Regions from separate parts of the Undibacterium sp. FW305-107 genome, predicted to be linked through region 2. Evidence: predicted binding sites of a transcription regulator. Region 2 holds the regulator's gene; each other region holds the start of a gene.
The links. The regulator sigma-54, encoded in region 2, starts transcription at its own class of promoters, with help from an activator protein. The targets are predictions, from matches to a motif close to TGGCANGNAANCTGCTTT.
Positions count from the first base shown of each region.

Region 1: a site for sigma-54 is predicted at 1,241-1,258, ahead of AC3WQT_RS05630 (ammonium transporter). Genes of this name have one in related genera too.
Region 3: a site for sigma-54 is predicted at 1,537-1,554, ahead of AC3WQT_RS20095 (CmpA/NrtA family ABC transporter substrate-binding protein). Genes of this name have one in related genera too.
Region 4: a site for sigma-54 is predicted at 1,293-1,310, ahead of AC3WQT_RS20750 (nitrate/nitrite transporter). Genes of this name have one in related genera too.

Region 1 is NZ_JBYTAV010000002.1:331,707-334,840, reverse strand. Features, by position in the region: gene AC3WQT_RS05630 (ammonium transporter) at 1-1,190, opposite strand, end outside; gene aat (leucyl/phenylalanyl-tRNA--protein transferase) at 1,379-2,095, shown strand; gene AC3WQT_RS05620 (arginyltransferase) at 2,092-2,823, shown strand; gene AC3WQT_RS05615 (quinone-dependent dihydroorotate dehydrogenase) at 2,882-3,134, shown strand, end outside.
Region 2 is NZ_JBYTAV010000007.1:220,353-223,486, reverse strand. Features, by position in the region: gene lptA (lipopolysaccharide transport periplasmic protein LptA) at 1-423, shown strand, start outside; gene lptB (LPS export ABC transporter ATP-binding protein) at 425-1,180, shown strand; gene AC3WQT_RS17065 (RNA polymerase factor sigma-54) at 1,192-2,682, shown strand; gene hpf (ribosome hibernation-promoting factor, HPF/YfiA family) at 2,790-3,134, shown strand, end outside.
Region 3 is NZ_JBYTAV010000009.1:78,424-81,557, forward strand. Features, by position in the region: gene tsaD (tRNA (adenosine(37)-N6)-threonylcarbamoyltransferase complex transferase subunit TsaD) at 1-604, opposite strand, end outside; gene AC3WQT_RS20090 (ANTAR domain-containing response regulator) at 749-1,417, shown strand; gene AC3WQT_RS20095 (CmpA/NrtA family ABC transporter substrate-binding protein) at 1,824-2,993, shown strand; gene ntrB (nitrate ABC transporter permease) at 3,003-3,134, shown strand, end outside.
Region 4 is NZ_JBYTAV010000009.1:244,713-247,846, reverse strand. Features, by position in the region: gene nirB (nitrite reductase large subunit NirB) at 1-968, opposite strand, end outside; gene AC3WQT_RS20750 (nitrate/nitrite transporter) at 1,340-2,554, shown strand; gene AC3WQT_RS20745 (bifunctional protein-serine/threonine kinase/phosphatase) at 2,565-3,134, shown strand, end outside.

The DNA.
Region 1 (3,134 bases), on a different contig from region 2:
TCGCGTTCGGCAGTCGATGAGATTTTGTGTATAGCCAAATCTGCACCTTCAAATTCTTCTTCAGGATCAAGGCGTATGCCTATGAGTTTTTTCAGGCTGGCGTAGATGATGTAGCCGCCGACAAAGGCAATTGCAACGCCCATAATGGTGCCCAGCAATTGCGACATGAAGCTGACGCCACCAAGGCCACCCAAAGACTTTAATCCAAAGATACCAGCAGCTATGCCACCCCAGGCACCGCACAGACCGTGCAGGGGCCAGACGCCCAGTACATCATCGACCTTCCATTTGTTTTGCGTCCAGGTGAACATCCAGACAAAAATGGCACCGGCTATCCCGCCAGTGACCAATGCACCCAAGGGATGCATGAGGTCTGAACCGGCACAAACGGCAACCAGGCCAGCCAGGGGACCATTGTAGACGAAGCCGGGGTCATTCTTGCCGAGGATAAAGGCGACCAGCGTGCCGCCTACCATGGCCATCAGCGAGTTCATGGCAACCAAGCCATTCATTTTGTCCAGAGTTTGTGCACTCATGACGTTGAAGCCAAACCAGCCCACAGTGAGTATCCAGGCACCCAGGGCCAGGAAAGGGATGCTGGATGGTGGATGGGCTGCAATTGCACCATTCTTCATATAGCGGCCACGGCGTGCGCCCAACAGCAATACGGCGGGCAAGGCCACCCAGCCGCCAAAAGCATGCACGACGACGGAACCGGCAAAATCATGAAACTCTTCAGAGAACATCGCTTTCAGCCATGCCTGTATACCAAAACGCTGGTTCCAGGCTATGCCTTCAAAGAAGGGGTACAAGACGCCGACCAGCAAGGCTGTGGCAATCAGTTGCGGATGAAATTTTGCCCGCTCGGCAATCCCGCCTGAGATAATGGCGGGAATGGCAGCGGCAAAGGTCAACAGGAAAAAGAACTTGACCATTTCAAAGCCGTTTTTGGCAACCAGCACCTCGGCACTGGAGTAGAACTGCACACCATAAGCAATGGTATAACCGACAAAAAAGTAGGCGATGGTGGATACGGCAAAATCAACCAGTATCTTGACGAGGGCATTGACCTGGTTTTTCTTGCGCACGGTGCCTAATTCTAAAAACGCAAAGCCAGCATGCATTGCTAGTATCATGATTGCGCCAAGCAAGATAAATAAAGCGTCAGTGCTGCTATTTTGTGCATTCATGCAAAATATCTCCCAATATAAGTGCAAATTTGTATCAAAGGTGCATTGATAAAGCAAAATACATTCCAATTTAGTGCAAATTGATAAGTGATTGATTTAATGCGATTTTTAGAAACTGATTATTTGATAAGCAAGTTTGATGCACTGAAATATGGCGTCTTTTTGGTGCAAGCTGTAATGGGGGTCGTGTGATCCCCTGGTTGGAAACGAATAGCCCCTTTCCCCATCCCAGCACTGCGCTGACAGAAAAAGATGGTGCGGCGGGTTTGCTGGCGGCAGGCGCAGACTTGTCGGCAGAGCGCCTGCTATATGCCTACAAGAATGGCATCTTCCCCTGGTTTTCTGATGGGCAACCTATCTTGTGGTGGTCTACCGACCCGCGCATGGTCTTGCAGGTGCAAGACTTCAAATTATCACCCAGCTTGAAGAAGCGGCTGCGCCAAGTCAGTAAAGACCCACGCTGGGAAGTGCGCTTTGACACTGCTTTTGAAGACGTCATGCGCGCCTGCGCCGCACCACGCAAAGAAGGCACTGGCACCTGGATTTCTGAAGATATCGTGATTGGCTATAGTGACTTGCACAAGCTTGGCTATGCCCATTCCATAGAGGTGTGGCTGGATGGTGAACTGGTGGGTGGTGCCTATGGCGTCTGCATAGGCCGCATGTTTTATGGTGAATCGATGTTTGCCAGGGTCACGGATGCATCCAAAATAGCCTTGGCACACCTGGTATTTTTCTTGCGTGAACATGGGGTGAAAATGTTAGACTGCCAGCAAGAGACGGCACATTTGGCATCTCTGGGCGCAAAAGCGATCAGCAGAACCGAGTTTTTGCGCTGGGTAGAACATGCCAGTGCCTTGCCAGCGATTAGCAATTGGACCATAGTCAACAAGATCAGCCCGTGACCCAGCTTAACGAACTCCCCTTCGCCAGCATACAGTTTTATGCGACAGCGCCCTACCCTTGCAGTTATCTGGAAGGCTTGCAGGCGCGTTCGCAAGTGGCCACGCCTGCGCATCTGATTAATGCAGATGCATATTCAGAACTGGTGAAGAGTGGTTTTCGCCGTAGCGGCATTTTCATTTACCGACCGCATTGCGATAACTGCCAGGCTTGCACGCCAGTGCGCGTGCGTGTCAATGAGTTTGAAACCAACCGCAGCCAGCGCCGTGCCTGGAAGAAGCATGGCAATCTGCATGCCCGCGTCAGCAGTCTCAGTTATGTGCATGAGCACTATGAGCTTTATCAACGCTATCAGGGTGAACGTCACTCTGGTGGAGGCATGGACAATGACAGCCGCGACCAGTATGCGCAGTTCTTGCTGCAAAGCCGGGTGAATACCCGATTGGTTGAATTCAGGGATGATAAAGATGTCTTGCGCATGGTCAGTATCATTGATGTGCTGACGGATGGCTTGTCGTCGGTGTATACCTTTTATGACCCGGATGATGCAACTGCATCCTACGGTACTTACAATGTCTTGTGGCAGATAGAGCAAACACGCTTGTTAAAGCTACCTTATGTCTATCTGGGTTACTGGATCGCTGCCAGTCCCAAGATGGCTTACAAAACCAATTTCCGCCCCCTTGATGCCTTGATGCAGGGGCGTTGGCAGACTTTGCGGGAGCTGTGAGGCTCTTCCAGTCTGTCTCTCAAATTTTATTTTCAACTTTTCTTCCTCAGCTATTTACATGTCTGCAAAACTTCTTTACTCCCTGATCCGCCCTGCCCTGTTTGCCATGGATCCGGAAAATGCCCATCACCTGACCTTACCTGCTCTGCAACGTGCCAATAAACTAGGCCTGGGTGGATTGCTGGGCAATAAACCTGCAGAAGATGCGCGCACTGTCATGGGTGTGCGCTTTCCCAACCCAGTAGGCCTGGCCGCCGGTCTGGACAAAGATGGAGCTTATATTGATGGACTGGCTGCAATCGGTTTTGGCT
Region 2 (3,134 bases):
ACCAGTGTGCGCAGATTGTCCAAGGGTGTCTCTTTGGTACGTGGCACACTCAACGTCAAGGCAGAAAATGCCGTGGTTACTGAAGCGCCTAATGGTGACCAGTTCGTCGTCCTCACCGGTGGCAGCAACCGCAAGGTCACCTTCCGCCAGAAACGTGATGGCGGCCCGGACCTGTGGGTGGATGGTGAGGCTGACCGCGCTGAATACAATCAGAGTACAGAAATCGTCAAGTTCATTTCCAAGGCCAAGGTGCGCTACCTGGAAGGTAAACGGGTCACCCAGGAACAGGAAGGCGAATACCTGTCTTACGACAGCAAAAATGACTTTTTCATCGGCACCAATTCGACCAGTGGCCAGCATGTGGATGGCTCTGGCAGCCTGAAAATCATCTTGCAACCAAAACCAGAAAAACAGGCTAATTAAGATGACAGCACAGTCCAGCAGCACCTTGCTCGTCAAGGGCCTGCAAAAGCGCTATGGCGCGCGCCAGGTGGTGCGCGATGTTTCCCTGCTATTGAAAAGTGGCGAGGTAGTGGGTTTGCTGGGGCCGAATGGCGCAGGCAAGACCACCTCGTTTTACATGATCGTGGGCCTGGTGCCTTCCGACGCCGGGGATATCACGATTGATGACGTGAATATCTCGCAACTGCCTATCCATGAGCGTGCAGTACTGGGTCTGTCTTACCTGCCCCAGGAAGCTTCGGTATTCCGTAAACTGACGGTGGAAGACAATATCCGCGCCGTACTCGAATTGCAAAAAGACAGTGAAGGCAAATATCTCGGTGCCAAGAAAATTGAGCAAAGGCTCAATGCCCTGCTGGCAGATTTGCAGATAGAAAAGATACGTGAAAGCCAAGCACTATCACTCTCAGGTGGTGAACGCCGTCGTGTCGAAATTGCCCGCGCGCTGGCGACCAACCCACGCTTTGTCTTGCTGGATGAACCCTTTGCCGGCGTTGACCCGATTGCCGTCATCGAAATTCAACGCATTGTGCGCTTCCTCAAGGAACGCGGCATCGGTGTGCTGATCACCGACCATAATGTGCGCGAGACCCTGGGCATCTGCGATCACGCCTATATCATCAACCAGGGTGCGGTACTTGCCAGTGGCAAGCCTGACGACATCATACAAAATGAATCTGTACGTCGCGTTTATCTCGGAGAACACTTCCGGATGTGACGGGAATCATCATGAAACAAAGCCTGCAACTACGTACCTCACAACATCTGGCCCTGACGCCGCAATTGCAGCAATCAATACGATTATTGCAGTTATCGACTTTGGAATTGCATCAGGAGCTGGAGACGCTGCTGACCGATAACCCCATGCTGGAACGCGTCGATGATCCGCTCGATCACGCCGTGCGCCTGCTGGCAGACGGTGCCATCAATACCAGCAGCACCTCTGCCGATGCTGGCATGGAAGCACCCGCAGCAAGAGACGACAGCGACAAGTCTGCAGAACCTGCGGCGGCTGATGCTGAAACCGTCATCAGCAATGACAGCACCACCTCCAGTGAAGAAGACTGGGGTTTTGATGACGTGCAGCATGGCAGCAAGTCTGGCGATGATGAAGATGGCCGCCCACAACTGGGCGCAGCCCATGTCACCCTGCGTGAACACCTGCTGGAACAGATGCGCCTGAACCTGCGCGAGCCGCGTGACCGAGCCCTGGTCGAGCTGATGATAGATGCGCTTGACAGCAACGGTTACCTGACTGAAACCTTGGATGAAATACATGCCAGTTTGCCACTGGAATTGTTCGTAGAACCAGAAGAACTGGCTTTTGCCCTGAACATGCTGCAGAGCTTTGACCCTGCCGGTGTTGGTGCGCGCAGCCCTTCAGAATGCCTGGCACTGCAAATCAGGCGCTTGCCCAAGATTGCTTTTGTCACGCGCAGGCTGGCGTTGCAAATTGTTGAAACGCAACTGAGTTTATTTGCGCAAAGAGATTTCACAAAACTCAAGAAAATACTCGACTGTGATGACGAAGATTTGCGCGATGCACAAACGGTCATCCGTATGTGCAAACCCAGACCCGGCATCGCTTTTGCTGCCGATGAATCTGACTATGTTGTACCAGACGTCATCGTCAGAAAATCCGGTAACGGCTGGCAAGTCATGCTGAATCAGGATGTCATGCCCAGGCTGCGGGTAAGCAGTATGTATGCCAACATCATGAAGCAAAATCGCGGCGAGGCAGGCATGGGTGCGCAACTACAGGAAGCACGCTGGCTCATCAAGAATATGCGGCAACGCTTCGAGACCATATTGCGCGTTGCACAAGCGATAGTCGAAAGGCAACGCAATTTTTTCACGCACGGTGCTGTTGCCATGCGCCCCCTTGTTTTGCGCGAAATTGCTGATACACTAGGATTACACGAGAGCACTATCTCACGTGTAACAACCCAAAAATACATGTTGACCCCACATGGCATGTTTGAGTTGAAGTACTTTTTCGGCAGCCATGTCGCGACGGAAACAGGGGGTGAAGCATCTTCCACCGCGATACGTGCACTCATCAAGCAGCTGATAGGAGCAGAAGACCAGAAAAGCCCACTCTCTGATAGCAAAATTGCAGACATGCTGGGTGAACAGGGCATGGTAATTGCCCGACGGACAGTTGCCAAATACCGTGAAGCCCTCAAAATCCCCCCAGTGAGTTTGCGTAAATCTTTGTAAGCAGTCCTTGTAATCACGGTTTGAATTGCTATATATGATTTAGCTCAAGGCAAATAAATGCCAGGAGCTTATCGTTACAGCAAGTAACATCACTATAGGAGCACAGTATGAATCTCACCATCAGTGGACACCACGTCGAAGTAACTCCTGCAATTCGTGAATATGTACATACCAAACTAGAACGTATCAGGCGGCATTTCGACCAGGTCATTGATATCGCCGTCATCCTGACGGTGGACAAGCTCCGGGAAAAGGAAAAACGACACAAAGCCGACATTAATTTGCATATCAGCGGTAAAGATATCCACGTTGAAAGTCTGGCGCATGATCTGTATGCGGCCATTGATGCACTGGTAGACAAACTGGATCGCCAGGTCATCAAGCATAAAGATAAAATGCAAGACCATCAGCACGACGCCATCAAGCACATACCTGATCCGGCATCGGCTTCA
Region 3 (3,134 bases), on a different contig from region 2:
GCATGGGGCGCGGGAATTGATAAGCCGCAGGGTCACCAAATTCTGCCATGCGCGAAATCGCCGGGCCACCAGGGTAAGACAGTCCCAGCAATTTGGCTGACTTGTCAAAAGCTTCACCGGCTGCATCGTCCAGGGTTTCCCCCAACAGCTGATAACGGCCCACGCCATCAACACGCATCAACTGCGTATGTCCGCCAGATACCAGCAGGGCAATGAAAGGGAACTCAGGCGGTTGGCTGGCCAATAAGGGGGAAAGCAGATGGCCTTCCAGATGATGGACGCCCAGCACAGGCTTATCCAGCGCCATACCCAGGCCGCAGGCAACCGAAGCGCCGACCAGCAGGGCGCCGGCCAGGCCTGGTCCCTGGGTGTAAGCGATGGCATCTATGGCTTGTTTGTCTACATCTGACTTATTCAGCACCTCGGTCAGCAAGGGTAGGGCACGACGTATGTGATCGCGTGAAGCCAGTTCCGGCACGACGCCACCATATTCCTGATGCATGGCGATTTGCGAATGCAGTGCATGGGCAAGCAGGCCACGCTCTGTGTCATACAGGGCAAGGCCGGTTTCGTCACAGGAGGATTCAACGCCGAGAACTATCATGTCTGTTTCTAAATAAGGGAAATACGAGCCAATTACATATGCATGGCAAGAAGGCAAGCTATTGGCATGCTTGCATGCCACATCAGGGATTGGTGCGATTCTTGCTAAGATTTTATACGTAATTATATCTGGCATGGGCCATCAATGCGCGGCAAAGCAAATACTGACGAAGCGATAACACCGGCATCACCCAGTCTGCGGATCGTGGTGGTGAATACGGTTATCCAGCGCGAAGACGAGTTGCAAGAGCATGCTCAGGCGCAACTGGCGCGTTCACGCGCCTTGCGCATAGGCTTGCTGCAAGCGGGTTATAACATCATCGCCGTTATTCCTGGCGATATTTATATGAGTGAACGCATCGCCCAGTTGCAGCCCGATATGATCATCATTGACGCCGAATCTGATTCACGCGATGTGCTTGAACACATGGTCATGCTGACCCGCGATGCACCACGTCCCATCGTCTTGTTCACTGAAGATGGCAATCAGTCGAATATGGCTGCAGCAATGGAAGCCGGTGTTTCTGCTTATGTCGTTGCTGGTTTGCAGTCCGAGCGCATCAAGCCTGTGCTTGATGTTGCGATGGCACGCTTCAATGCAGATCAAAAACTGCGCAGTGAATTATCTGATACCAAAGCCAAGTTGCATGAGCGCAAAACCATAGAGCGGGCCAAGGGTTTGTTGATGGAACGTCATCATCTGTCGGAAAACGAGGCTTATCAAAAAATGCGCAAGCAAGCAATGGAAAAAAACCTCAAGCTGGTTGATCTGGCGCAGCGCATGCTGGATGTAGCTGATTTACTTGGGGGGTAAGTCCAGATTTGTGCGTAAAAATGGTGCGTTGCGTCATTTAGGTGCGAATCAGATGTGGATTTTTAAGGAAGTTTTGTTTCACAGGGCTGGTCTGAGGATATAAGTCCTTGTGTTTGAGCTGGCACGGCAATTGCTGTATCAAAAGAAAGTGCCAAAGCTGGTACTTAAGAAAACAAGTGAGCTTGACTAACGGCGGTCACCTCACAAGACAAAGGTGTCTTTCCATACGGTTTATCCGTAATGGGACGACACCTTTTTTCATTATAGAAATTACTTTAGCTGGAGTGCAGACATGTCGAATCAGGAAACTTCTATCAACCTCATCAAGACGCAGGAAGAAAATGAACCGAATTTCAAACGTCGCAGTTTCTTGCAAACTGCTGCACTGGCAAGTGGGGCAGGTATCATGGGCTTGAGTACAGGCGGAGTATGGGCTGCAGGATCAGACAAACCGGAAAAAGAAGAAGTGCATATCGGCTTTATCCCTCTCACCGATTGTGCTTCGGTGGTGATGGCGTCGGTACTGGGTTTTGACAAAAAATATGGTATCAAAATCATCCCGACCAAAGAATCTTCGTGGGCCAGTGTGCGTGACAAGCTGGTCAATGGTGAACTGGATGCTGCTCACGTACTGTATGGCCTGATCTATGGCGTGCAACTGGGTGTAGGCGGCAATAAAAAAGATATGGCCGTGTTGATGACGCTGAATAATAACGGTCAGGCAATTACGCTCTCAAAAAAACTGGCAGAGAAGGGTGCAGTAGATGGTGCCGGTTTGGCCAAGCTGATGCAAAGCGATAAGCGTGAATATACTTTCGCCCAGACATTCCCTACCGGCACCCACGCCATGTGGCTTTACTATTGGCTGGCTGCGCATGGCATTAATCCCATGAAAGACGCCAAGGTCATTACCGTGCCACCGCCACAAATGGTGGCGAACATGCGGGTCGGCAATATGGATGGTTATTGCGTAGGCGAACCCTGGAACCACCGTGCCATTGCTGATGGCATAGGCATCACGGCAGCGACTACACAAGACATCTGGAAAGATCATCCGGAAAAAGTATTGGGTACCACTTCTGAATTCGTACAGAAATATCCCAACACTGCGCGTGCCGTTGTCGCCGCGATCCTCGATGCCAGCCGCTGGATAGATGCATCCTTGTCCAACAAGACCAAGATGGCAGAAACCATCGCCGACAAGTCCTATGTCAATACCTCGGTCGATGTCATCAATCAGCGCATTCTGGGGCGCTATCAAAATGGACTGGGCAAGACCTGGGACGATCCTAACTACATGAAATTTTTTAACGACGGTGCGGTGAATTTTCCCTATTTGTCAGATGGCATGTGGTTCCTGACCCAGCATAAACGCTGGGGTTTGCTCAAGGCTGATCCTGATTATCTGGCAGTGGCGAAAGCTGTCAACCGTATCGATGTGTATAAGGATGCAGCGACCATGGCCAAGGTATCCGTTCCCAAGGATGTCATGCGCAGCAGCAAGCTCATGGACGGTACCGTCTGGGATGGCAAGAACCCGGCTGCCTATGCAGCTTCTTTCAAAATCAAGGCTTGAGGAGTCGCTATGAATACCTTGGTACATGGTGCAATGCCTGCAGCAGACGCGGAAGACACTGCAGCCAGCGCAGCAACAACAGTGACGGAAGTTAACGTGGCTAAGAAAATAAAACCCAGAGCAGAAAAAAAGCCACGCTCG
Region 4 (3,134 bases), on a different contig from region 2:
TTCAGTTTGGTGGATGTGACTGAACCCTGGTAACGGCCAATCCCAAAATTCGCCAGGTGATTGGCGCAGACCTTGGCCATTTCAAACAAAGGGGCAACCAGGCCATATACCGTGCCGCGATGATTAACGCATTCACCAACAGAGTAAATGCGCGGGTCATAAGTCTGCATGGTGTCATTGACGATGATGCCGCGATTGCAATACAAGCCTGCAGACTCTGCCAACGCCGTATTGGGGCGTATGCCAACTGCCATGACGATCAATTGTGCAGGGATTTCCAGACCATCGGTAAAGCGTATGGATTTGACATGACCGGCATCATCACCAATGATGGCTTCGGTATTTTTTTCCAGCAGGAAGTTCAGGCCACGGTCTTCCAACGATTTTTGCAGCATCTTGCCAGCAACGGGATCAAGCTGACGCTCCATGAGCCAGCCAGGCAGATGCACCACAGAGACACTCATGCCGCGCATTTTCAAACCATTTGCCGCTTCCAGACCCAGCAGGCCACCGCCGATGACGACAGCGTGCGTATGCTTTTCTGCCGCCTCTATCATGGTATTGGTGTCGTAAATATCGCGGTAGGCAATCACGCCCTTGAGGTCTTTGCCAGGCACGGGCAGCATGAAAGGTGTGGAACCTGTCGCGAGCAACAGACGGTCGTATTCAGTCTGGGTACCATCTTCGGCTATTACCAGGCGACGTGCTCTGTCTATCTTGACGATTTTTTTGCCCAGGTGCAGAGTGATATTGTTTTCTTCATACCAATCCACATCATTGAGCATGATGTCTTTGATGGTTTGCTCGCCTGCCAATACAGGTGATAGCAGGATGCGGTTGTAATTGGCATAAGGTTCTGCACCAAATACGGTAATGTCATACAGGTCGGGGGCGATCTTGATTAATTCTTCCAGGGTACGCACACCTGCCATACCATTCCCTACCATCACTAGCTTAAGTTTCTTCATGGCTGCTCCTTTGCTTGTCTCCCCAGACACTAAGCAAGAGCAATGCCAGTTCATTTTTATCAGAGTGAAAGCCAGAATGTTTTTATAAGCCTGCACCAATTTAACTGCGCATTAATACGGTTTTCACCAAGAAAAACTGAGGATTCCTCTGTTGGCAGCAAGAGCAATGCCACTTATTGAAGCATGCGCCCAAAATCCTCACTGCACTCATACAAAACCAAGCCATTCTGGTGCATTGCACCATTTAATTCAGATGACGCACGATTTTCGCGCAGTAAGTTTTGTTTTTAATCATAAAGCAGAGCAAAGGCATGCACATTTTGATGGCACGTCCCTTGCAAGTGGCATGCGTGTTCACTATTGGAGCGACCATGCAAAAAACATCATTCTGGAAAGCCGGGCACACACCCACCCTATTGGCATCTTTCTTTTATTTTGACCTGAGTTTCATGGTCTGGGTATTGTTGGGGCCACTCGCCATCCAGATTTCCAAAGACCTGGGTCTGACAGCGGCACAAAAAGGCTTGATCGTCGCTACGCCATTATTAGCTGGCGCTCTATTGCGCATCGTGATGGGTGTATTGGTAGATCATTTAAAACCCAAGAAAGCCGGTTTGATAGGGCAAATCGTCGTACTGATAGGCTTATGCTGGGCATGGCTGGGTAATTTGCATACGTATGAACAACTACTGTTCCTCGGTGTGATCCTTGGTGTCGCTGGCTCTGCCTTTGCCGTGGCATTACCGCTGGCATCACGCTGGTATCCTCCTGAACACCAGGGCACCGCTCTGGGGATAGCGGGTGCAGGTAATTCTGGCACCGCCTTTGCTGCCCTGTTTGCACCAGCATTGGCAATCGCCTTTGGCTGGCAAAATGTGTTTGGCCTGGCGCTGATCCCCTTATTTATAGCACTAGCTGTTTATCTGATTTTCGCCAAGGATGCACCGGGAGACGCACCAAGCAAATCCCTGACTGAATATCTGGCCGTCTTGAAAGACAAAGACGCCTGGTGGTTCATGTTCTTTTACAGCGTTACCTTTGGTGGTTTTTCTGGCCTGGCATCCTCTTTGACAATTTATTTCAATACGCAATATGGTTTAACGCCAGTGACGGCTGGTTACTTCACTGCCGCCTGCGTCTTTGCCGGTTCGCTGGTGCGTCCCATGGGTGGCCGTATTGCCGACCGCATCGGCGGTATCAAAACCCTGTCTGTCATGTACAGCATCGCTTCTGCCTTCCTGTTCATTGCTGCCATAGGTTTGCAATCGGCTACTGCTGCGGTATGTGTATTTGTGGTTGCCATGCTGGCACTGGGTACAGGTAATGGTGCGGTATTTCAACTGGTGCCGCAGCGCTTCCGTAAAGAGATGGGTGTCATGACTGGCCTGGTCGGCATGGCCGGTGGCATAGGTGGTTTTTATCTGGCTGCCAGTATGGGTTATTCACGTCAGATCACTGGTAGCTATCAAATAGGCTTGTCAATTTTCGCCAGCCTCGCCATTGTCGCCTTGCTGGGTTTATCATTAGTCAAGAAACGCTGGCGCACTACCTGGGGTTCCGCCGCCATGACTACAGCAAAAATTTAATCGATCGCATATGCCACTGACTGTCAGCACAGGACATCACAGCGTCGCCGGCTTACGCCCGCGCAATGAAGACTTTGTCGGCATGGTCACGCCGGGCGAACCCGAGCTATCCTGCAAGGGCATGGTACTGGCCGTAGCCGATGGGGTCTCCGGCAATGAAGGCGGACGTGAAGCGGCTGAATATGTAGTGCGTGGCTTGCTCACCGATTACTATGCCACGCCCGATACCTGGGAAGTGACAACAGCGCTGGACAAGGTGCTGGTTGCCATGAATAGCTGGGTACAGCAGCAAGGCTCAGTGCGCCGTGAGCTGGCAGGCATGGCCACCACCATGACTGCACTGGTCCTGCGGGGGCGCATGTATTACAGCGCCCACGTGGGCGATACCCGCTGCTACCTGTTGCGTGATGGTGTGCTGCAAAAACTGACCCAGGATCATGTCTGGGACAGGCCAGAGATGCAGCATGTCCTGACCCGTGCTATCGGCCTGGACAGCCACCTCGTCATCGATCATGGCATGGGTGAATTGCGTGTCAATGATGTCTTTTTGCTGGCCTGTGATGGTATCTGGGCCAGCCTG